3 regions of the Clostridium sp. MF28 genome follow, and region 2 is predicted to be linked to each of the others. Evidence: riboswitches for the same ligand, from Rfam matches in the RefSeq annotation. Region 2 holds a riboswitch; each other region holds the start of a gene.
The links. A riboswitch is a leader RNA that binds a small molecule or an ion and turns the genes downstream of it on or off. The one in region 2 is predicted to bind cyclic di-GMP.

Region 1 (8,617 bases), 1.0 Mb from region 2:
AATCACTTTACCGCCTTTAAGAGAGAGAAAAGGCGATGTAAAAATGCTTATTGACTTCTTCTTAAGAATTAAATCCTTTCAGCTGAATAAATCAATACCAGAGCTTGATAAAAGTTTATATAATAAGTTATTAGACTATGATTGGCCTGGAAATATAAGAGAGCTTGAAAATTATATTGAGAATATAGTAAATTTGGATGGACGATCATCTTTTAATTTATGGGAATTTGAAGATAATCAAAGTTTTGAGACAGATAAAACATATGATAGGAAAATATTAAAAGATGGTTTTTTAAATAAAGAGATATGGGAAGACAATAAGACTAATGGTTTACTTAAGAATGTTAATACTGAAAAGACTGAGTATATGGTAAATACTTTAAATCTAGAAGAACTAGAAATGAAGGCAATTCATGAAGCTGTAAGAATAAATGATCATAATATGACAAAAGCTGCTAAAACTTTAGGTATAAGTAGAAACACTCTATACCTAAAATTAAAAAAACATAAATAAATTATAAAGCATGTCCTAAAATATTACGCTGTATTAAATTTATGCTGTATTATTTTAGGACATATCTTTGTTAAAAATTATTTATATAAATGAGTAGATGCTTAACAATTAATTTATGTATAACTTATTTTATATATATTTAATAACTTAATTTAAGACCTTTAAATATAATATTTATGAGGAATTACGAGTTTTTTGTTAGAAAAGTATTCCTGTATTTTGACATTTTATTATCATAAATATAAAATATATTGATAAAATAATCACAAGTTGGCATGAATATTGCTTTAATAATTTATGTGGTCAAAAATAGACATATTAACTTATTATTCTGCACTTGTGCAAAATAATGAATGAGCAAATTTTAGGAGGAAATATTTATGGCACGTTTTACTTTACCAAGAGACATTTATCATGGAGAAGGAGCACTTGAGGCACTTAAAACTTTAAAAGGTAAGAAAGCTTTCTTAGTAGTTGGTGGCGGATCAATGAAAAGATTTGGATTTCTTAAACAAGTTGAAGATTATTTAAAAGAAGCAGGAATGGAAGTAGAATTATTTGAAGGTGTTGAACCAGATCCATCAGTGGAAACAGTAATGAAAGGCGCAGAAGCTATGAGAAACTTTGAGCCTGATTGGATAGTTGCAATGGGTGGAGGATCACCAATTGATGCTGCAAAGGCTATGTGGATATTCTACGAATACCCAGATTTTACTTTTGAACAAGCAGTTGTTCCATTTGGATTACCAGACCTTAGACAAAAAGCTAAGTTTGTAGCTATTCCATCAACAAGCGGTACAGCTACAGAAGTTACAGCATTCTCAGTTATCACAAATTATTCAGAAAAAATTAAATATCCTTTAGCTGATTTTAACATAACTCCAGATATAGCAATAGTTGATCCAGCACTTGCTCAAACTATGCCAAAAACTTTAACAGCTCATACTGGAATGGATGCATTAACTCACGCTATAGAAGCATACACTGCATCACTTCAATCAAATTTCTCAGATCCATTAGCAATTAAAGCTGTAGAAATGGTTCAAGAAAATTTAATCAAATCATTTGAAGGAGATAAAGAAGCTAGAAATCTAATGCATGAAGCTCAATGTTTAGCTGGAATGGCGTTTTCTAATGCATTACTTGGAATAGTTCACTCAATGGCTCATAAGGTTGGTGCTGTATTCCATATTCCTCATGGATGTGCAAATGCTATATTTTTACCATATGTAATTGAGTATAATAGAACAAAATGCGAAAATAGATATGGAGATATTGCGAGAGCCTTAAAATTAAAAGGAAACAATGATGCTGAGTTAACTGATTCATTAATCGAATTAATTAATGGATTAAATGATAGGTTAGAAATTCCTCACTCAATGAAAGAGTATGGAGTTACTGAAGAAGATTTTAAAGCTAATCTTTCATTTGTCGCTCATAATGCAGTATTAGATGCATGTACAGGATCAAATCCTAGAGAAATAGATGATGCTACAATGGAAAAATTATTTGAATGCACATACTATGGAACTAAAGTTAATTTGTAAGATAAATAAAGGCAATTTTTTTAGTTCATAATCTTATAGAGATAAAGTACGTTGTTTTACATTAAGAATCATATAACTTTAAAAAAGTTATTGAGATAAACAATTGAATAATTATTAAAAGAATCGTTACAACATTAATAAAACAACAATGGCTCTCAACCTCAGAGAGTCTTTGTTGTTAATAAGGCAATAAGGATGAAAATTCCAATTATCTGACTTACCTGATGTCTAGAAGCTGTAACACCCTGACTTCTTTTAGTGAGAGGCAACAGCTACATGACGATAGATAAAGCTCAGCTAAGATTAAGATGGAGATCAAGCTCTATCTAAGCAAGTTTAATTTGAAATTATCAATAGAATTTATAAGCGTAGGGGGTACTAAGAGTGTACAAAATTGTTAACAAAAGAGAACTTACCAATAACATATTCTTGATGGATATAGAAGCGCCTAGAGTTGCTAAATCAGCAAAACCAGGTCAATTTATAATTATAAAAAATGATGAAAAAGGAGAAAGAATACCTTTAACAATTGCAGATTATAATGCGGAAAAAGGTACAGTGGCTATAGTTTTTGCAGCTATAGGAAAAGGAACTAAGCAGTTAGCAGCATTTAATGTTGGAGATTATGTTTCTGATTTTGTAGGTCCATTAGGTGTACCAAGTGAATTTATTCATGAAGATCTAGAAGAATTGAAAAAGAAAAATATTATCTTTATTGCAGGAGGCGTAGGAGCAGCTCCAGTTTATCCTCAAGTTAAGTGGATGCACGAACATGGGATAGCTGTAGATGTTATTTTAGGAAGCAGAAATAAAGATTTATTAATATATGAAGAAGAATTAAAGGCAGTTGCTGGAAATCTTTACGTAACAACAGATGATGGTTCGTACGGTTTTAAAGGAACTGGTTCAGATATGCTTAAGGAATTAGTTAATAATCAGGGTAAGAAATATGACCAAGCTGTTATCATTGGACCAATGATAATGATGAAATTTACTTCAATGTTAACTAAAGAATTAAATATTCCAACTGTAGTAAGTTTAAATCCTATAATGGTTGATGGTACTGGAATGTGTGGTGCTTGTAGAGTTACTGTTGGAGGAAAGGTTAAATTTGCATGTGTTGATGGACCAGAATTTGATGGACATTTAGTAGATTACGATGAATCAATGAGAAGACAAGCTATGTATAAAACAGAAGAAGGAAGAGAATTATTAAAACATGAAGAAGGAAACACTCATAACCATGGTGGTTGTGGATGTAAGGAGGATAAGTAATAGAGATGAACGATAGAATGAAAAGAACACCTGTTACTGAACAAGCTCCAGAAGTAAGAGCAAAAAACTTTAAGGAAGTTTGTTTAGGATATAATGAAGATGATGCTATAAAAGAAGCAAATAGATGTTTAAATTGTAAGAATCCTAAATGTGTTGAGGGATGTCCAGTATCAATCAATATTCCAGGATTTATATCAAAGGCTAAAACTGGAGATTTTGAAAGTGCTGCTAAAGAAATAGCAAAATATAGTGCACTTCCAGCGGTTTGTGGAAGAGTATGTCCACAAGAAAATCAATGTGAAGGTAACTGTGTACTAGGAATTAAAGGTGAAGCTGTAGCTATAGGTAAATTAGAAATGTTTACCGCAGACTGGTCAAGAAAAAATAAAGTAGATTTATCACAAACAGAACCTTCTAAAGGGAAGAAAGTTGCGGTAATTGGAAGTGGCCCTGCTGGTCTTACTTGTGCAGGAGACCTAGCTAAAAAAGGTTATGATGTAACTATATTTGAAGCACTACATGAAGCGGGTGGAGTTCTAGTTTATGGAATACCTGAATTTAGATTACCAAAGGATGATGTTGTTAAAGCAGAAATTGAAAACATAAAGAAGCTTGGAGTAACAATTGAAACTAATGTAATTGTGGGAAGAACAATAACTATAGATCAATTAATTGAAGATGAAAATTTTGAAGCTGTATTCATTGGATCAGGAGCAGGTCTTCCAAAGTTTATGGGAATACCAGGAGAAAATGCAAATGGTGTATTTTCAGCTAATGAGTTTTTAACAAGAGTAAACTTAATGAAAGCTTTTAAAGAAGAATATGATACTCCAGTTAAAGCAGGTAAAAAAGTTGCTATAGTTGGCGGAGGAAATGTTGCTATGGATGCAGCAAGAACTGCTTTAAGACTTGGTGCAGAAGCTCATATAGTATATAGAAGAGGTGAATCAGAGCTTCCAGCAAGAGCAGAAGAAGTACATCACGCTAAAGAAGAAGGAGTAATATTTGATGTTTTAACTAATCCAACAGAAATCTTAACAGATGAAAATGGATGGGTTAAAGGAATGAAATGCGTTAAAATGGAACTTGGAGAACCAGATGCTTCAGGAAGAAGAAAACCTGTAGTTAAGGAAAATTCAGAGTTTGTGTTAGACGTAGATACAGTAATAATGTCACTTGGAACTTCACCAAATCCATTAATTTCATCAACTACTAAAGGTTTAGAAATCAATGGTAGATCTTGTTTAGTTGCTAGTGAAGATGGATTAACAACTAAAGAAGGTGTTTATGCTGGTGGAGATGCAGTTACTGGTGCTGCAACTGTTATTTTAGCAATGGGAGCAGGAAAGAAAGCTGCTGCAGCAATAGATGAATATTTAAGTAGATAGCATTTAACATATTATATATTAAGAAGATTAGTTACAAGGAAATATAGATGTAACTAATCTTTTTTTGTTTATAATTTTAGACGATATTTAAGAAAAGTTATTTTTAAAATAAAAATAATGTCTCTATAAAAAGAGGAAATAATCTTAAAATTTCCTTAAAAATCTCTAATTTAGTATTCTTAATGATATTATTTGTTGATTTTATTATAGATTGATGATAATATTTCATATATATGAAATGAGTACATATTAATGTATTATATTACAATTGGAAGCTATGAAGAATTCTTTCTAAGTGGGCACTTTAAGGGTTTGGAGCTAGTTGTGCAACCGACCAATTAAGATTAATTAATTATTTTATTAGTTAGTTTTAATTGGTTTTTTATGTGAAAAAATTTACTTGATTTATATATAAATAAGAACTTATATATCTTAAGTTTAAGCATTACGTAAGTAAGCTCATTGAGAGAAGATTTCAATTTTTATGAATTACAATTATACTACAGCTACAGTAAGGGTTAAATTAAGAGGTATATAAGTATTAATGAAGGGGATGAGACTGTTATGGATATTTTTGTAGCTAGACAGCCTATATTTAACAGGAAAAATGAAGTTGTTGCATATGAACTTCTATTTAGAAATGGACAAAATAATTTCTATAACAATACTAATGGGGATGAAGCAACTTTAAAGGTTATAGCTAATACATTTTATACATTTGACTTCAAAGATATTACTGATAACAAGAAGGCATTTATAAATTTTACTGAAGAATTGATAAAGAAAGAAATAGCAACCATACTTCCTAAAGAATATGTTGTGATAGAAATTTTAGAAAATATAGAACCAAATGATGAAATTGTGGATGCGTGTAAAAGACTTAAGAAAAGAGGATTTATATTAGCATTAGATGATTTTGTATTCCATACTAAATATATTAAATTAATAGAAATAGCTGATATTATAAAGATAGATTTTAAAATCACTACAGGGGGAGAAAGAAAGAAAGTATTTGAACTAAAAAAAATAAATAATAAAATAAAGTTTTTAGCTGAAAAAGTAGAGAACAAAGAAGAATATGATGAGGCTTTGAAACTAGGATATTCATACTTTCAAGGATATTATTTTAGTAAACCAATAGTGCTTTCCAGAAAAAACATTCCGACTAACAAAGATACAGCAATAAAAATTTTAAAGTTAATTAATAAAGACGATTTTGATTTTAATAAATTAGAGGAACTAATAATAAAGGATTTAGGTTTATCATATAAAATAATCAAATTGATAAATTCGTCTGCATACTGCCTAAAGAATGAAGTAAGATCTATAAAATATGCTATTGCACTTTTGGGAAGAAAAGAGATTATAAAATGGTTATATGTAGTTCTGCTAAATGATCTAAAGGAAAATAACACAGATGAACTTATAAAAGTCTCATTGCAGAGAGCGAAGTTATGTGAATTAATATGTAATATGAGTGAGTATAAAAATAATGTTTATTCAGCTTATATGGTAGGATTATTTTCAGTTATGGACGCAATTTTAAATTGTTCAATTGAAGTGATCTTAAAAGAATTATATATAGATGATGAAATAAAGGAAGGACTAATTGAAAAAGATAATTACTTGAATAAAATATTGAAATTGGCTATTAACTATGAAAAGGGTCAGTGGGAAAATGTTGAGTTTTATACTAAGGAAATAGGGGTTAATGATAATAAGCTTGCAGAAGCCTATATAGATGCTATAAAATGGGCAGATGATGTTGTGAGTTAAAAAAATAAGGGGCTGTTGCAAAACTAACATAGTTAGTTTTGTAGCGGCTCATTTTTTTAGATATAAAAAATGTGAATTCCGAAGAACTCACATTCATTGTATAATTTACTTATGCTAAAAACCAAATTACACAATAAAGATTATACTGAGATTAATGATAATTTTCAACTTATATTACCATTAAATCTAGAAAATTTAATACCATCAGATGATTCAGTCCGCTTGCTAAGCCATGTATTGGAGGGATTAGATTACACGAAGTTGTATAAGGCGTACTCTTCCGTTGGAAGAAAACCGGCAGTGGAACCTAAAATTATGTTCAAAATAATATCATATGCTTATTCTCAAAATATTTATTCAAGCAGGAAAATCGAAAAAGCATGCAAAAGAGATATAAATTTTAAGTGGTTACTTCAATGTTATAAGGCACCGGATCATGCTACAATCAGTAGATTTCGTAAAGACTATATTTCAAATGAGGTAATTGAAGATTTATTTTATCAACAAGTTAATTATTTAGCAAATCAAAATGAAATACTATTTGAAAATGCATTTATTGATGGTACTAAAATCGAAGCGAATGCTAATCGTTATACATTTGTTTGGAAAAAAACTATTTTAAAAAATGAAGAAAAAATGTTTGATAAAATTCTTGTTCTTTTAGAAAATATTAACCTTGGAGAATTAAAAAAATTTACTGTTCAGAAAGAAACATTAATAGATGATATTGATAAAATTCTTCAATGGCTTGAATATGAAAAAAAGAAAAGAAACATAGAGTTTGTTCATGGAATTGGTAAAAGAAAAACCAAAATTCAAAAGTGGACAGAGCAACTATCTGAATATAAAGAGAGAGAAGAAAAATATAATTTGAGTAAAAAAATATTTTCAAAAAGAAATAGTTATTCTAAAACTGATCCAGACGCAACTTTCATGCATATGAAAGATGATCATATGAGAAATAGTCAATTAAAACCTGCATATAATGTGCAAATCGCAGTTGAAAGTGAATACGTAACCGGCGTCGGAATATTTGATGATAGAAATGATATAGCAACATTAATACCTATGCTTAATAATATGAAAGAAAAAATTGGTCGTAAATATCTTAATATAATTGCAGACTCAGGTTATGAAAGCGAAGAAAACTATTTATTCTTAGAATCAAATAAGCAAACTCCTTATATAAAACCACAAACTTATGAGAAGTGGAAAAAAAGAAGTTTTAAAAATGATATAAGTAAGCGCGAAAATATGAAATATGATGCTGAATCGGATTTTTATATTTGTCATAACAATAGAAAATTAATACCTACCTCTATTATTTATAGAAAATCCGCAAGTGGATACAAATCAGAAGTAACTGTGTATGAATGCGAAAACTGTGATAATTGCGATTACAAAGTAAAATGCACAAAAGCAAAAGGAAATAGAAAAATGCAGGTTTCAAAAACTTTTGTGGAAAAGCGTGAAATATCCTATAAAAATATTACAACTGAATTTGGAACTAAATTAAGAATGAATAGATCTATTCAGGTCGAAGGAGCATTTGAAGTTCTAAAAAGTGATTATGAATTCAATAGATTTTTAACACGTGGAAAAAATAGCGTTCAAACTGAATTTATTTTGCTTTGTTTTGGTTACAATATTAACAAATTACATTCAAAAATACAAAATGAAAAAACTCAGAATCATCTTCATGAATTGAAACCTACTGCCTAATTATGGAATAAATTAACTAGGCTTATTTTAGTGTGCTTAAAAATCAGAATTCTTTAAATAATTAATATTGTATTTCAAATATTTGGAGATTTGCTGGCTTAAACCGAAAAGGAGCATCGCTCCTGATTAAAATTTAATCATTTTGCGACACTCCCTTACTCTAATTGGTAAAAAAAGAAAATACTATATCAAAACTCTAGGAAAAATTTCAATATAAGTAAATTGTATATTTACATTAACATTATACGACATAAACTGTTTTAATTCAACAATAAAAATATAAAAAAGGTGCAAATGGCAAAAAAAAATAATATTATATTATTTTTCATTGGAATAGTATTAAATTTTAGGATAAATATTCTAAAATTGCTAATAGGTATAAGTAATTAAATCAA
Region 2 (8,617 bases):
GACCATATAGAGAGGGATTAGCCCACGAAAAGGCAATGGAAATACTAAAAAGTATGATGGACAATGGATTTATAGATACTAAAATAACTAGAGATATTGATTATGTTTTTAGTAAGTTGAGTTAAATTATAATGAAGTATCTTCTTAGGATTTAGAAATAAGAATTAAATTTGAGGCTCAAAGCGTCAAAATTGACACAAGTTATTGTGATATAATATTATAGAATAAAAAGGAAGTGAATTCATTATGTTTCTAGTAATAGTAGTTAGCTCCATGCAAAGATTATAATATGTGAAAAACTTTTGCCTGGAGCCAATATATCAACATTAAGTTTTTCATATTATAATAGGTCTTTGCATCTTCATTTAGATATTAAATGTAGAGTGGAGCGAAGAAATTATGAAATATGAAAAAGCACAAAATATATTGCCATATAATATAATTGAACTAATTCAAAAATATACAGATGGTGGATATATCTATATACCAAGAAAAAATGAAAACAAAAAATCATGGGGAGAAAATACTGAGACTAAAAGATATCTTAGTGCAAGAGATAAAGAAATTTTTAATAAGTATTCATCTGGAATGTCCGTTAAAATTTTAGCTGAACAGTATTTTTTAACTGAAGGTAGTATTAGAAGAATAATAAGGAAACAAAAAAATTCTACTTAAAATATAAGAGAAAAGGCATATTTTTCACAGTCATTACTATGAAGAATATGCCTTTTTTCAGTATGATTATAAACATTACAGATTTATTCTTAAACTTGGTCTTCATATTACATGATGATATCATTTATTATGAGGACACAAGGAGATGTAGAATATGAGTATTTTAACAATTGAAAACATGAGTCATTCATTTGGCGATAGAATATTATTTAATGATGTATCTTTTAGGTTATTAAAAGGAGAGCATATTGGACTTATTGGTGCTAATGGAGAAGGAAAATCGACTTTGATGAAAATTATTACTGATCAGATATTACCAGATAAAGGTACTATTGAGTGGAATAATAAATTCAGCATTGGTTATATGGATCAATTGGTTGATTTGAAAGAAGGAATTGATGCATTAAATTTCTTAAAAGAAGCATTTGCTAATTTATTTAATATAGAAAGTAAAATTAATAGTTTATATATTGATCTTCAAAATATGAGTGAGAAGGATATGGAAAAATCTTTAAATAAAATTGCTATTATGCAAGAAATATTAGATAAAAATGATTTCTATAGCATTAATTCTAAAATACAGGCAACTGCAGTAGGTCTTGGAATTAAGGAACTTTTGGATAAAGATGTTTCAACTTTAAGTGGCGGGCAAAGAACTAAGATTTTACTCGCTAAATTACTTTTGCAAAAGCCAGATATTTTATTACTGGATGAGCCGACTAATCATTTGGATGAAGAGCATATTGAATGGCTTAAGAATTATCTAGCAAATTATGAAAATGCATTTATATTAATATCACATGATAATGCTTTTTTAAATAATGTAGTAAACGTAGTTTATCATCTTGAGCACAAAGTATTAACAAGATATGAAGGGAATTATGATTATTTTATTAAACTATACGAAATACGAAAAGAACAGAGATTGATTGAATATAAAGAACAACAAAATGAAATAGAAAAGCTTGAAGATTATATAAGAAAAAATAAAGCAAGAGCCTCAACTTCAAAGCAAGCTAAATCAAGAGAAAAGAAACTTAATAAGATTGAAAGAATAGAAATAAAAAAAGAAATTATAAAACCTCATTTTAATTTTAAAACTGTAAAAATGCCAGAAAGTATAATCCTTGAAGTAAGCAACTTGATTATCGGATATAACAGACCTTTAAGCAAACCTTTAAACTTAAAAATGAAAAGAGGACAAAAAATTGCAGTAACAGGAGCTAATGGATTAGGAAAGACTACTCTGCTAAAAACCTTACTTGGAATGCTAAAACCTATAAATGGTGAAATTACTTTAAGTGAGCATAGAAAAATAGGATATTTTGAGCAGGAAATTGCATGGAATAGCACTAATTCAGTTTTATATGATGTTTGGAGTGAGTTTCCTCACCTAACTCAAACGGAGGTAAGAAGAGAATTGGCTAGGTGTGGATTAACAAGGCAGCATATAGATAGCCCCATTAATATATTAAGCGGAGGAGAGCAAGCCAAAGTCAGGTTATGCAAACTTATTAATGAATATACAAATGTATTAGTATTAGATGAACCAACAAATCACCTAGATATTAATGCTAAAAATGAACTAAAGCGTGCGTTAAAAGAATATGAAGGAAGCATGATTTTAGTATGTCATGAATCGGAATTTTATAAAGATATTGCTACAGATATATGGAACTGTGAAGAATGGGGGGTGCTTTAGAAAATAATATTACATTGCGGATGTAATTCTATAAGAATGTATAAAAAGAAACCTTAAAAATAGAGCGTTTAGTATCTATTTTTAAGGTTCGTCCTATTTATATATAGCATTTATTTGTGATTTATTGGTAAATAAAATTATGAAAAAATCCTAAGTCGAATTAATTTTGATTCTGCGTAGTTTTTTTCATTCTTGAATCTTAGAAAAGTACTTATTAGTTGAGATGCATTAATTTAAGGAGAACTAGTGAATTGATATGGTTGTACAGGGAAGTTTCGTATAATTAAAAATTTTCTACTGTAAATAAGAATAGTATAATCGGAAGCTAATGGAATAAATTTCGACAATTTATATTAAGCATTATTGATTTTTTTGCATGAATATGATAATATTTCTATATATTAGGTAAGTGTATTTATAAAAAATAGAACAATTGGAAGCGATGAAAAATTCTCTATATCTGGGCACTTTGAGAATTTGGAGCTAGTTGTGCAACCGACCAATTAAAACTTAGTAATCCATAAACATATTAAGTTTTTGTTGGTTTTTTATTTTTTATTAATCATTTTAATAAATATATTGTAATAATGAAATTATATTTAAGATCCTAGTATTAAGATAAGGGGGACAATAAAATGACGTGGCTTAATAATTTAAAGGTAGGTAGAAAATTAGCGATGCTTATAATTTGCTCTTTAGTAGGATTATTTGCAGTTGGAATAACCGGTTACTATTTTTTACAAACGTCTAGTAAAAGTATGGAGGTCATGTATAGTGAAAGACTGCTATCTAGTGAATGGCTTAGTGAGTCTAGAGTGCATGCAAGGGCTATATCAGCTGACATTTTTAGAATTATGGTAACTACTGATAAAAATGAAAATAGTAATTTAACAAAAGATATAAATACTCGTGCTGAAGAATTTAACAACTATATGGCTCTTTATAAAAAAATGAAATTAGATGATTTTGAGGCTGATAAGATCAGTAAGATTGATAGTAATTTAGCTAAATATAGGGAAGGAAGAAAAGTCGCACTAGATTTAGCCATTGAAAACAAAAATCAAGAAGCGTACGAATACTATGAGAAAAACGTTGAATCATATGCTGATACTTTCTTAGCTGATTTAGTTGAACTTGGAGAACATAATAGACAAATTGCTGAAAAAATAAACGCTCAGGATAAAGCAAATTTAAAAATTGCAACAGCAACATTTATAAGTATTGTTATTATAGCTTCAATATTAGCAATTTTATTAGGAATACTAATAACAAAACGTATCACAAAGAGATTAAATGACTTTGTAGTATACATGGGTTCTTTATCACAAGGTGATTTTTCTGTAAAGATAAAAGAAGAAAGTCTTAATGATAAGAGTGAATTTGGTGTTGTAAGTAATGCGATAGATAAGATGACCAAAAACATTATTGAACTAATAAAACAATTAGGAAATACATCTGAGCAGTTAGTATTATCATCTGAAGAGCTTACAGCAAGTGCTGAGCAATCAGCAGATGCATCAAATCTAGTTGCATCCGCAGTAACAACAATGGCACATGGAGCAGATGAGCAATTTTCTTTTGCTAATAGTACAAACAAAGTGGTTGAAAACATATCTAATAAGATAAATGTAGTATCTGAAAATACAAAATCTGTTTCATCGTTAACAGATAAGGCAAAAATATCAGCAAATGCTGGCGAAGAGGCTGTAGTGAAGGCAATGAACCAAATGGAAATAATAGAGAAAAAGACTAGTGAAACATCGCATATTATAAGCGAGCTTGAAGAGAAATCAGTGAAAATTGGACAAATACTTGATACAATCCAAGGTATATCAGAGCAAACAAATCTTCTAGCATTAAATGCGGCAATAGAATCTGCAAGGGCTGGGGAAGCCGGGAAAGGTTTTAGTGTAGTAGCGGAAGAAATTAGAAAGTTAGCAGAACAATCACAAGAGGCAACTAAAGAAATAGCTGGAATTATTAATGATGTACAAAACAAAACCAATAGTGCAGTTGCTGTTATGAATGAAAACTCAAAAGAAGTTAAAACAGGAGCAGATGTCGTTGATGTTGCAGGAATAAGTTTTAAGGAAATCCTTCAAATGATAATAGAAATATCTAGTCAGATTCATGAAATATCATATTCTATCACTGAAGTAACTGTAGGAACTAAAGAATCTGTTGATTCAGTAAATAATATTAAAAACATAAGTAGTAATATAGCTGATGAGACTCAAACAATATCGGCAGCGGCTGAGGAACAATTGGCATCTGTTGAGGAGATAGCTTCATCTAGTAAACTTCTATCTCAAATGTCTGAAGAGTTAAGATGGATTATAGCTAAGTTTAAAATATAGGATATCTATTAATTGTGAATAAGAAAATATACCTTTGTAGTATTATATTAAATTAGAGGGAATGCTTTTTATTATTAAATATAACTAGTGAAATAAATGTTTCTGTATTCAACTAAGACAAAATTACAATTATAGAGGAATTAATTTTTGGAAGGAAAAAGCGTTTAGAATTATTCTAAGCGCTTTTTTTGCATCCTAATCATAGTATTTTATGGTGCTTTATAGATTCATTGAACTTTAAATTAATATTTATTTGTCTTATAATCTCTGGCACGTTTACTAATATAGTAAGTATGGCGCCAACTATATAAAATATTTCATTTTCATTATTTGGCATCATAAACACCTCATTTACTTTTAATATATTAGATACACTTAAGAAATGTTAAACAATATACACAGAGAACAATAGAAAATTAGGTTATAAAACAGATGTGGAATTATTAATCCAGAAATATATAATTTTCATGCGTTCATCATATTAAGTAATTACATTTGAAGTTCTGAGGTTATACATAGAATATATGTAAATAATATGAATATTTTGGCCGCAACCTATTTATGTAACAAGTGATACATAAATTTTACTATTTAGGGGTTATACTAATAAAAAAAGTAAGGAGGGTAAATATTTGGAATATTTAAAAGAAAAAGAGATGATGATTAGTAGAATGAGACAAGCCTTATGCAAAATTATGGGCGATGAAGGAAATTCATTAGATAGGGAGGTGATTAGTGCGTGTAGAAGATTAAACTTTGCACTGAATGAGTACAATGAATTGCTAAGGAGAACAATTAAATAAATTCTCTTATATGGAAAATTGTCAGAGTGGTTTAATGGGCTGGCTTACTAAGCTAGTGAGTGTAAAAGCTCCACAGGTTCGAGTCCTGTATTTTCCAACAACTTATATTATAGTTTGTAATATATGCTTATAGCGAAATGTGAATAAAGCAATTGAGGCGCTCTAGTTAAGAATTTCTAGTTTGCCTCTTTATTATTTAACTTAACTGGTTACATATATGCCCAAGTATTGAATTAATATGAAATAAATGTTGAAATTAATTGGAAAATATAATAAAATATTAACCATGTGGTAATTAATGTATTGCTATATGAAATTAAATACTATATTTTAGGGGGAATAATAATGAAAAAAATCAAAAGAATTTCTACCATATTGTTAGCTGTTATGATGGTAACAATAATGCTAGTAGGTTGCGGAACAAAAGCAACTCCAGAAGAAAGTGCTAAAATATTTTTAGATCTACTTTTAAAAGATGATAAAACTAATATGGACAAGATAGGGATGAAGGAAGAAGATTATACTGAATTTAGAAGTAGCTTTGATGATGGCATGATGATGGCCTTTGGAAATTCAGGTTTAGATGAAAGCATTCTAACAGATGATATAAAAAATTCTTTTAAGAAAGATATTATTACAGGATTAACTAAAGTGGAATATGAAGTGGTTTCTGCGTCAACAGAAAAGGACACAGCAAAAGTTCAAGTTAAAATAAAAGGGTTTGATATGAAGAAAATCACTGAAAATGGCCAGAGTGAAATAATGAAAAAAGTTACTGAAAATCCTTCAATGACTGAACAACAAATATATACAGAAGCTTTTAAGCTTATAGGGGGCAGTATGGCGTCTGGTATATTAAAAGAAGAACCACAGACAGTAACAATAACATTAACTAAAAAAGGCGGTGCTTGGTTACCGGGTGAAGATGATGTTGTAACATTAATGAAGGCAATTGCCCAATAAAGTAAAACTAAAAGCAGTAGTTAGAAGAAATTTTTCTACTGCTTTATTTATTGCTTAAAATTTATAAATAAATGTGATAAAATATAGTTGTGAAAGTTGAGCTATTTTCAATTTTTACTTTAGATCCCATTAAGTGCAGTCATTAACTTGACTGCATTTTTTATGCTCTATTGCACTTATAAGAAGAGTATGTAAAATAAATATAAAATTCACTGTTGAGTAAATACATTTAAAAGCAGTAGATTAGAAAGTTTAACTGATGCTTTTGGTTTTGAAATTATATTGCTGTTATTGCAGAAAAAATTAAAAGTATATGAATTGAGAAAGTTTTTTAGGAGAAAGTAACAGGAGTATTCCCAAAAATTATAACTGAATAGCCATAGTTAAAAGGTTTAAGAGTTTGTTCGTTTGATTGAGAATCTAGCCTTGTAAGTTCTCTCATGTATTGGTTATTATCAATGACGAAGATAATAACTCTACCGTTAGGGTCATTAATTCTAGCCGTCACAGTAGAACCTATTGGTAGATTAATATCTCGTACATTATAAATACCTTGACTTAAACTTATGGGAGCAGCACTGGTATTTTGAGCTAAATTAGTAAATGACAATAATAAAAATATAAAAAACACTATAGTAGATTTTTTCATAATATATTTCCCCTTCCATAGTATATTTAAAGCAAAATTTACTAGTGAAATAAGTTCCTTTGAAGGAGCTGAATTAAGTAATTTACTTAATAGAATTAATCATTTTAATATATTCCAACATTAGTTATGCGTAATTCATAAAAAAGTATTCAATTACTCATTAGTTTGGATAATAATTAATCACCTATATGTGAATTTATAAATAAAGCTCAAAGGACTTATATTATTTCTTTGAGCTTTATTTATAGTGATTGCAGATTGTGTTAAATTTATAATATTAGCAAACGCATAATTAATAGAGAAAGACACTATAATAAAAAGTAAGACATGATTCTAATCTAAGATAAAGAGAAGGAGGAGAATTAGATGAATGAAAATCAAATGAACCGAATACATACAGGTAAAGGATTTATTGCAGCTTTAGATCAAAGTGGTGGCAGTACTCCAAAAGCGTTACTTGAGTATGGGATTAAAGAAAATAGTTATTCTAATGAGGAGGAAATGTTTGATCAAGTACATGAAATGAGGAAGCGCATAATAAAGAGTCCAGCATTTACTTCAGAATATATTTTGGGTGCTATACTATTTGAAGACACAATGTATCGTACTATTGACAATCAATATACACCTGATTATCTTTGGAAGGAAAAAAATATTGTACCTTTCTTAAAGGTTGATAAAGGCTTAACTGAAATTGAAAATGGTGTTCAGCTTATGAAACCAATAAGTAATTTAGATGATCTTTTAAAGCAGGCAGTAGAAAAAAACATTTTTGGAACAAAAATGCGCTCAGTTATTAAGGAAGCAAATGCTAAAGGAATTAAAATGGTAGTTGATCAGCAATTTGAAATTGGTAAACAGATTGTAGAAGCAGGTCTTGTTCCTATTATTGAACCAGAAGTTGACATCCATAGCACCGATAAGGAAGAATCTGAAAAACTTTTAAAACTTGAAATTTTAGAGCAATTATCAAAACTTGATAAAGAAACAAAAGTGATGCTTAAACTTTCAATACCAACTCAAGATAATTTCTACATTGATTTAATAGATGAGCCACATGTTGTCAGAGTAGTAGCTCTGTCAGGTGGTTATAGTCAAGCAGAAGCAAACGAAAGACTCGGACGCAATAATGGATTAATTGCCAGTTTTTCAAGAGCTTTATCTCAAGGGCTCACTGCTCAGCAAACTGAAGAAGAATTTAATGCAACAATATTAAAATCAGTTAAAGAAATCTATGAAGCATCAGTGAAATAATTTATTATTATTGCATTATGATTAATCAATGTCGTAAGCTAGGTGAATATTTATTGAGGTTTGGACACTTTTCATAGTCTTAAATAATTACCTATATTTATAAAATGTCGGAATGTAGTGAAAATTAAAACAAAATAGAAATTTGTGAATTAATATGTATTGACACCATATAATAAGGTATGATATACTTCATATAACTTAGGGGAGTAGCTTA
Region 3 (8,617 bases), 2.5 Mb from region 2:
AATCAATTTCGATTCCATTCTCTGCAAAATAGCCTTCTTTCATTGCAACATACATAGGAGCGTAAAAAACTGAACGTGTAACTTCATTTAAGCGTACAGTTACTTTACCTTCCTTAGTTTTATTATTGCTACTACAGCCAAACATAGATATGGCAGTTATACTCGAAATCAATAAAGCAGTTAATACTTTTAACTTTTTTTTCATTAAATAAAGCATCTCCTAATACTGTTTTATGATGTATCATATGATATTTAATCAAAGATTGTTCTAATATATATGCTCTATTTGCTGGATACAATAAGTCTTAATTTATATAAACTATTTGGGCTTAAAACTTTATTTTGTAAACAATTCACATTTAACAATTTTAGCTTAAAGCAACGCACAAAGTATAAACTTCTAAATTTAATTGTCGATTTTTAAATAATATGATAATATAATCATATCGTTTTTATAAAAAAGGTATTTTATCCACTTATCATTTCTAAGAACAATATCAACAACATTAAATGTATAGAAAGGGGAATTTAATATGAAACTATGGTCCATTATAGCAATAGGAGTATATTTACTTATTTTGCTTACAATAGGATACTACTCTTACAAAAAAACATCTAATCTTTCAGATTATATGATAGGAGGAAGAGGACTCGGACCTCTTGTTACAGCATTATCAGCAGGCGCAAGTGATATGAGCGGTTGGATGCTTATGGGACTTCCTGGAGCAGTTTACCTAACTGGTATATCTAATATTTGGATAGGAATTGGTTTAACCGTAGGTGCCTACTTTAACTACCTTCTACTGGCTCCAAGATTTAGAGTCTACACAGAGATTGCAAATGACTCTATGACAATTCCAGACTATTTAGAAAATCGTTTTAAAGATAAGTCTAACATACTTAGGCTTGTATCTGGTATCGTAATACTTGTTTTCTTTATTCTTTATGTTTCATCAGGACTTGTTGCTGGAGGAAAATTATTCGTTGATACATATAAGCTAACTTATACAATGGGTGTAGTTGTCACTCTATCTGTTGTTGTTCTTTATACGTATTATGGTGGATTCTTAGCAGTTAGCCTTACTGACTTCTTCCAAGGGACTTTAATGTTTATATGTTTAATCACTGTTCCAGTTGTAGCGTATATGAATATAGGGGTAGATCCTGGAACATTTGTAAATAAGGTAAAAGCAATTGATCCTAAATTATTTGATATATTTAGAGGGACTAGCATAGCTAGTATTATTAGCCTTCTAGCTTGGGGCTTAGGCTATTTTGGACAGCCTCACATTATTGTTCGTTTCATGGCAATAAAATCTGCAAAAGAATTAAAATCAGCAAGAAGAATTGGTATTGGATGGATGGCAATAGGTCTTTTAGGTGCTGTTGTAAGTGGTATTATAGGTCTTGTATATTTTACTGAACATAACACTCCATTAAGTGATCCTGAAACAGTTTTTCTTAGACTTGGTGATATATTATTTCATCCATTTATTACAGGAATTATATTATCTGCAGTACTAGCTGCTATTATGAGTACTATCTCATCTCAGCTTTTAGTTTGTTCAAGTTCTATTACAAAAGATTTTTATCTAGCTTTCTTTAATAAAGAAGCTTCCGAAAAACAACAAATGGTAATAGGTAAATTAGCTGTATTAGTCATAGCAGCATTTGCGACAGTACTTGCATACCTTCCAAATAAGACTATTTTAGATATTGTTGGCCAAGCATGGGCTGGTTTTGGTTCGTCTTTTGGTCCAGTTCTTTTATTAAGTCTGTACTGGAAAAGAATGACTAAATGGGGTGCCTTATCTGGAATGATTGTTGGTGGTATAACAGTTCTTTTATGGATTGTTTTAGGTTTATCTAGTTTTCTATATGAGATGATTCCAGGATTTTCATTATCACTTCTATCTGTAATTATCGTTAGTCTTTTAACTAAAAAGCCAGATAGTGATGTCAGTAACCAGTTTAATAAAATGGAAAATATATTAACAGATATGAAATAATATATTTGTTTTCTAAAGGTATAGTATTCAATTAATCTTGTACCTTTAACTTATAAAAAATAACAGTAAGACTAATAATTCTATGGTCTTACTGTTATTTTTTATCCTTATTTGCTTATTTTAAATTTTGATACTAATTCATTTAATCTATGAGCCAATTTAGCTAATTGATTAGCTGAATCTCCTATTTCGTCCATAGTAACAGCCTGTTCTTCAGCTGATGCTGATACCTCTTCTGTTGCTGATGCCGTGTGTTCTGATATAATTGATGTTTCTTGCATTTCTACTACTGTATCTTTTGCTGTTTTAATCATAGATTCTGTAGAATTATATACATCTCGAACTACATCAAAAATGTTTCTTATAGCTTTTTCTATATTATCAAAATGAGTTTCAGCCTTTAACGCTGTTTCCATACCAACAGTAATTTCCTTAGAACCTTCATCCATACTACTACTAATGGTCTCAATTTGATTTTGTATTCCACTTATTAAAGCCGAAATCTGACTGGCAGCAGTAGCAGATTGTTCCGCAAGGGTTCTTACTTCATCTGCAACTACGGCAAATCCCTTTCCTTGCTCTCCAGCTCTAGCAGCTTCTATTGCTGCATTTAAAGCAAGTAAATTGGTCTGACTTGCAATGTTAGTTATAACTTCAACAATCTTACCAATTTCATTTGATCTCTCAAGTAACATTTTACTTTCTTCTAAATTGGTTTTATTGTTTTCAACAATTAATTTCATACTTTCAACAGCTTTATCCACCGCTTCAAAAGCAACCGCACTTATGTTATGTGATTCTTCAGCTGTTTCAAGCATATCATTACATTTATTAACAACAACTCTACTTACTTCTTCCATTTCAATTGTTTTCTCGCTGGCTAAAGTCACTTGTCTTGACTGCTCAGTTGTATTTTCTGCTATCACTTGTATTGCTTTAGCAACTTCTCCAGTAACCTTAATGCTATCATCACATGAATTTGCAAGATTAGTTGAAACTTCATTTACCTTTGATGATTCATTATTTATATCTGTAATTATGCCTCTTAATGCTTCTATCGTATGATTAAACGCTGTAGCAAGATTTCCAAATTCATCTTTGGATTTTACTTCTATCGAACCACTTAAGTCTCCAGTAGATATAACTTCCGCGAACTCATTAAGGCGTACTAAAGGTTTGATCAACTTAGTTGCTGCTGTAAATATAGCTGCTGATAAAATTACGATAATAGCTATAACTATCCCAATCATAATCAGTATCAAATGATTAGATGAAGCAAAAAGTTCATCCTCATAAACAACATTTATAACTGTCCAACCAGAAATCGGTGCCTTTGCATAGAATGCAATTTTTTTCTCAGATCCACTTCCAAATTTAAAAACTCCTGGTTTATCACCTTGAATGGCTTCATTAAGTTTAGTAAGATCTGAATCGTTAACTGTATTTATTTTCTCTTTCATGGCCCAATCTTTATTTGGGTGAACTATAAAAGTTCCATCACTTCCTAATAATACTCCGTAACCTTTTTGACCATATTTTAGATTTTTAACTTGATTTTCTACTGCTTCAATAGCTAAACTTGAGGCAGCTCCTGCTGTAACTTTTCCTTGTGCATCTTTATTCCACGCAACCATCATTACAACATTCTTATCATAAGCTTCAGAATATGTAGGCTTAAATATTGCATCATAAGGAACGCCATTTGTCTTTGAATATCTTTCTGAAGCTTCTGTTGCAGCACCTTTAGCCCAATTAGCAGTTGCAAATTTTCCATTGCTTACATTATAAAATCTCGCTTGTAGCTTATTCAAACTATCAGCGTTACTCCATTCACTAGGCTCTAGGCTATTTAGTATATGGACTGCTGCATATTCGTCTGGATATGTATTTTTAATAAAATTAAATCTTGATAAATTTAAATCATCTATTATGTTTAATGATCCATCTGTGCTATTTAAATTTAAACCAGGATTTTTTTCCAAAACTTGTTTAAGCACTGGGCTTTGAGCTGTTTCTTGAACTTCTGCCATTCTACTCGTCAGCCATGTATTAATATGACCAGTTGCTTCTGTTGTTCTTAATGACATGGAATTCACTAATTCGCTTTCTATAATGCTCCTAAAATTAATATATGCAAATCCTGTCAGCGATATCAATCCAACTATTACTAGCGGCAATATTATTACCATTAACTTTGATTTAAATGATATTCTCATGATTAATCATTTCCTCCTTAAGGTGTACAAATTTTTTAATCTTGAAATTCACCGTTATGCAACCATATATGCTTTAATTCTTCCTGATTTCTATCTAATGTTTTTCTCTCTCTCATAGCCTTTGCTGGTATACCCGCTACCAACTCATTTTTTTCAACATTTTTACCGACTAAAGAAGAAGCTGCTACTATTCCTTGTTTTTCAATTGTTACTCCAGGCAATATAGTTGAATTAGAATATATTTTAGCGTAATCTTTAATTACTACTTTTGCATATGTCCTTAATTCATGTTCATGCTCCTCATGAGAATGAGTAAAAATTGTAACGCCTTCGCCAATTCCTACTGAGTTACCTATTGTTATTCCACCTTTTGAATCTAGGAAAGCACCTTTGTTCATAAATACGTTATCTCCTATTTCTATATTGTCAGGAACATTGAAACGTACATTTTCTTCAGCTATAAAATTCTTTCCGCATGACTTAAATAATTTTTTTGCTAATATCTGTCTATAAGGAATAGCAAAATTGGCAATTAAGCACATAGGTGATTTATCTAGTACATCCCATAAAAAATGAAGATATCTTTTTTCTTCTGAAAATTCTAATTCATTATTTTTAGGTAAATAGTCCCCATATAATTTCATTTCATCTAATATTTCGTATGGAAAATAACATTTTAGAGAATTTAAAATTTCTATTACGCCCTCTTTATTTATCCCTTGTTTTACTATGACTTCTACTTCATTTAATAATTCGTCTATTTTACTCATATCATTTCAGATTATTAAAATCGCAAAAAATAATCTTTTCGCCTCCTTCATAGTCAAACTTTCAACGCGATTTTATAAGCAACATTAAGTCAAACTGTTTGTCCAACTTATTTTAGTTTTGCTACTAATTACTATGATTATATTTTATTAGCCTTCTCCACTCCCTTCTGATCTTTTAATATTATTTATAATTCAAACTTCGAATCTCTAGCAGCAAATACTTTGCACATGAAAAAATAATAAAAATAGCTTTCTTATTGTAAGTTTTAAGAGCGCAAAAATGGTGTCTACATAATTGTGGACACCAAAATTAAAATATAAAATTTATTATTCATAGATACATTTTGGCAACCTGACAATCATAGAAAATTAAATTTTTCCTTAGACTCATAGCTTTGCGACCCTATTTTTCAATAAGTGTGCCTATTGATATTATATTTTTTTCATTTTTATTCTATTATTACATCTTTTACAACATTTTTCAACTTATATACACTAAATTTAAGTTACAATATTGTAAAAATGGATATTATTTAATCGTTTAATTCAATATAATACCATTTATTCAATATAATATATTTATAAATTTAAATATATTATATATATTTTTCTTATCGCCATGCTAATAAATTCATTTAAAAATCAATAATTTTCTTCAATTTCATATATACCAATTCATGAAAATATATCTCCTAAAATTATTCTTTTATAGAATTTACTTTTTAAGTTCTGTATCAAACTCTCTTCTTGTCCAAGTTTTAAAATCAGCTGGATTTTCTTCATTAATTAAAAATACTCTTGCACCACGAGGAATTTTGTCATCTCCATATCCTCCGTATCCAGTATATCCAGCATATCCAAGCCTAACACCATCTAAAGTAGCACAGTAATTATTAAAATGATCATGCCCTACAAATATACCTTTCACATCACCAATTTTAACTATTTTGTTAAATAAGCATAAATTTATCTTGGCACAGCTCTCATCTTCAAGCCTTTCACCATTTACTAATCCAGTCTTACATGCCTTTTTAAACTTCTTTAAAGGTATATGAAAGAACATAAGCGCAGGTATTAATCTTTTATATTTTTTCTTCAAATTTATCGCTGTTCTTTTATACCACCATATTTGAGTAAGTTTTATCCAATCATATCCTCCAATAATGGCAGGAGCGTATTTTCCTGAATCTATCATATATATATTAAATTTAGGCGTTTTATCTTTTGAACTTTCTACAAGAAGATTATAATTACCTATCCTATCAAAAGTTTTATACCCCACTTGACTCAGATTATGTTTAAAGCTCATATATAAATTCATCATTTCTTCTTTCGTCATCATATTATGTTCATCATCATGATTACCAAAAACTATACACCAAGGTACATTTCTATTTTCCATTGGCTCCGCTATATGATTTATAGCTTTTTTTACATCTTCTGCTGTCTGACATTTGCCATCAATAATATCTCCTGATAATATAACCATATTGGGGTTTTCGTAATCTAATATCTTATTTATAAGCTCTATAGATTTGTCTCTGCTCGGTCCTTCATGTATATCTGTAAATTGAACTATTTTAAACTTGCCATTACTATCAAACCTAAGGTTATTTTTCATATATATTCACCTTTCTTAAAATATAATATTATATGAAAACTAGGTTGTATCTGACACTAACTATTTGCTAATTAGACCTTATTTTAAATTGTAAAAGGATCATTGCATTTTGCAACAATCCTTTATATCTTATAAAACATTAAATATATATTTTTTAATTAAATTTCTACATTTATCAATTAATTTATCACTTGGCTCACTAGAGTCTTAAACGTAAATTTATTATTACAACATATATATCATAATGATTTTATATTTTTATAGTTTAAATTCTTCAATTTTTTCTTTCAATTCCTCAGCCATATCTTTTAAATTATTAAAATTATCAACAAAGCTTTCTGTTGACGCTGTCACTTCTTGCGCTGTCGCTGAAACTTCCTCTGTTCCCGATGCTGTTTCTTCTAATATCGCTGATAAGTTTTCTACTTTTTCAACTACATCATCCTTCATATTATTTATGGTGCTCACACCTTCAGCTATTTTACTCACCTTTTCTGTTAAACTTTCTATAGCTGTTACTATTTCTGTAAATATCACTTCTGATTCTTTAACTGCATGCTCTTGATCATCTACTGTTCCACTTGTTTCTAATACCCTGTCAACTGCTAATTCTGATTTACTTTTTATTTCTTTTATTATTTCATCTATTTGTTTGGCTGAAACTGATGTCTCTTCTGCAAGCTTTCTTATTTCATCAGCGACTACTGCAAATCCCTTTCCTGCTTCTCCTGCTCTAGCTGCTTCTATTGCTGCATTTAAGGCTAAAAGATTTGTTTGCTCTGTAATCGCACTTATTGCCTTATTCATGGTGCCTATTTTCATTATACTTTCCGAAACTTCACTTACAACATCTTTTACTGATTCAGTACTTTTTTTAGTTTCATATGATTTATTTATAACGGTCTTTACAATCTTTATTCCATCTTTACCTAAATCATTTGCTTTTATTGCCATACCATTTACACTTTCAGTCGCTTCTTCTATCTTATTCATAGATTGAGATAGTAAGTCCATGCTGTGTGATATCATTTCTAAATTGTTAGAAGACTCCATAGTTCCACTTGATATTTGATTTATTGTCTCACTTACCTGATTCATCGACATTGCTACTTCTTTGCTCATACTAACTGAATTTATAGCATTTTTATTAACATTTATTGCCGAATTATCAACACTCTTAATTAATTTTGCAATATTTTTCTGCATTTTATTAAAACTATTTTCTAGAATTATAAATTCGCGAATATGATTATTTATAATAATTTCTTTGTTAAATTCTCCATTCGCAGTTCTTTCCATTCCATCTTTTAAGGAATTTACTCCTTTACTTATTCTCCTAGCAATAGCCATAGTTATAATTAATGTGATTACCGCTATTGCAAATATAATTATAATTGATGCTATAGTTGAATCATTTTCTGATTTCCTTAGCTCACTAGATGGGATTTTTAGTATTAACTTCCATCCAGTAAGTTCCGAGGTCTCAAAATACCCCTCATATGTACTATTATTATAATTGAATTTGATTTTACCTTTATCACCAGTTGATATCTGATTCCAGCAATTGTATTCAGTTGGCTCTGTTCCAGCAATTTTAGTTTTGTCATTGTCAGAAATAACTACACCATCTTTATCAGTAATAATAAACTCTCCGGTTTGTCCGTATTTTATACTTGATAACTGATCTGCTAGTTCACTTAGCTCTACATCTATAGCCATAACGCCTACCGGTACATTATTTTTAATCACAGCCTTATATATTGTTATTGCGCTTTTTCCAGTTATTTTATCTTGATAAGGACTATGAATAATATATTTATTCGGATTCTCTATAGTCTCTTTAAACCATGATTTTTCTGTAGCGTTATAATCATCTGGCAATTTACTATCAAGTATTTGAAATACTTTTCCAGTGTTGTCTGAATAATATATATTTAAAATACTTTCATCAGTCTTCTTAATTAATTTCATATCTCCATTCAATTTATTATATGGTGATTC

Region 1: linked by a shared signal. The riboswitch ahead of AXY43_RS26040 (EAL and HDOD domain-containing protein) and the one ahead of AXY43_RS03325 (methyl-accepting chemotaxis protein) in region 2 are both predicted to bind cyclic di-GMP.
Region 3: linked by a shared signal. The riboswitch ahead of AXY43_RS19380 (acyltransferase) and the one ahead of AXY43_RS03325 (methyl-accepting chemotaxis protein) in region 2 are both predicted to bind cyclic di-GMP.

What each region holds. Positions count from the first base shown of each region.
Region 1 covers NZ_CP014331.1:5,898,541-5,907,157, forward strand. Annotated here, with positions in the region: gene AXY43_RS26020 (sigma-54-dependent Fis family transcriptional regulator) at 1-514, shown strand, start outside; gene AXY43_RS26025 (iron-containing alcohol dehydrogenase) at 895-2,061, shown strand; gene AXY43_RS26030 (sulfide/dihydroorotate dehydrogenase-like FAD/NAD-binding protein) at 2,446-3,336, shown strand; gene gltA (NADPH-dependent glutamate synthase) at 3,336-4,724, shown strand; cyclic di-GMP riboswitch class II at 4,986-5,069, shown strand; gene AXY43_RS26040 (EAL and HDOD domain-containing protein) at 5,289-6,500, shown strand; gene AXY43_RS26045 (IS1182 family transposase) at 6,612-8,222, shown strand.
Region 2 covers NZ_CP014331.1:783,137-791,753, reverse strand. Annotated here, with positions in the region: gene AXY43_RS03340 (HD-GYP domain-containing protein) at 1-125, shown strand, start outside; gene AXY43_RS03335 (CD3324 family protein) at 400-675, shown strand; gene AXY43_RS03330 (ABC-F family ATP-binding cassette domain-containing protein) at 830-2,377, shown strand; cyclic di-GMP riboswitch class II at 2,804-2,887, shown strand; gene AXY43_RS03325 (methyl-accepting chemotaxis protein) at 3,013-4,734, shown strand; gene AXY43_RS03320 (Spo0E family sporulation regulatory protein-aspartic acid phosphatase) at 5,367-5,537, shown strand; tRNA gene AXY43_RS03315 (tRNA-Ser) at 5,550-5,634, shown strand; gene AXY43_RS03310 (DUF5105 domain-containing protein) at 5,883-6,500, shown strand; gene AXY43_RS03305 (hypothetical protein) at 6,832-7,149, opposite strand; gene AXY43_RS03300 (fructose bisphosphate aldolase) at 7,516-8,403, shown strand.
Region 3 covers NZ_CP014331.1:4,426,940-4,435,556, reverse strand. Annotated here, with positions in the region: partial or broken gene AXY43_RS19395 (ABC transporter substrate-binding protein) at 1-145, opposite strand, end outside; gene putP (sodium/proline symporter PutP) at 534-2,009, shown strand; gene AXY43_RS19385 (methyl-accepting chemotaxis protein) at 2,117-4,225, opposite strand; gene AXY43_RS19380 (acyltransferase) at 4,261-4,995, opposite strand; cyclic di-GMP riboswitch class I at 5,339-5,429, opposite strand; gene AXY43_RS19375 (metallophosphoesterase family protein) at 5,711-6,616, opposite strand; gene AXY43_RS19370 (methyl-accepting chemotaxis protein) at 6,875-8,617, opposite strand, start outside.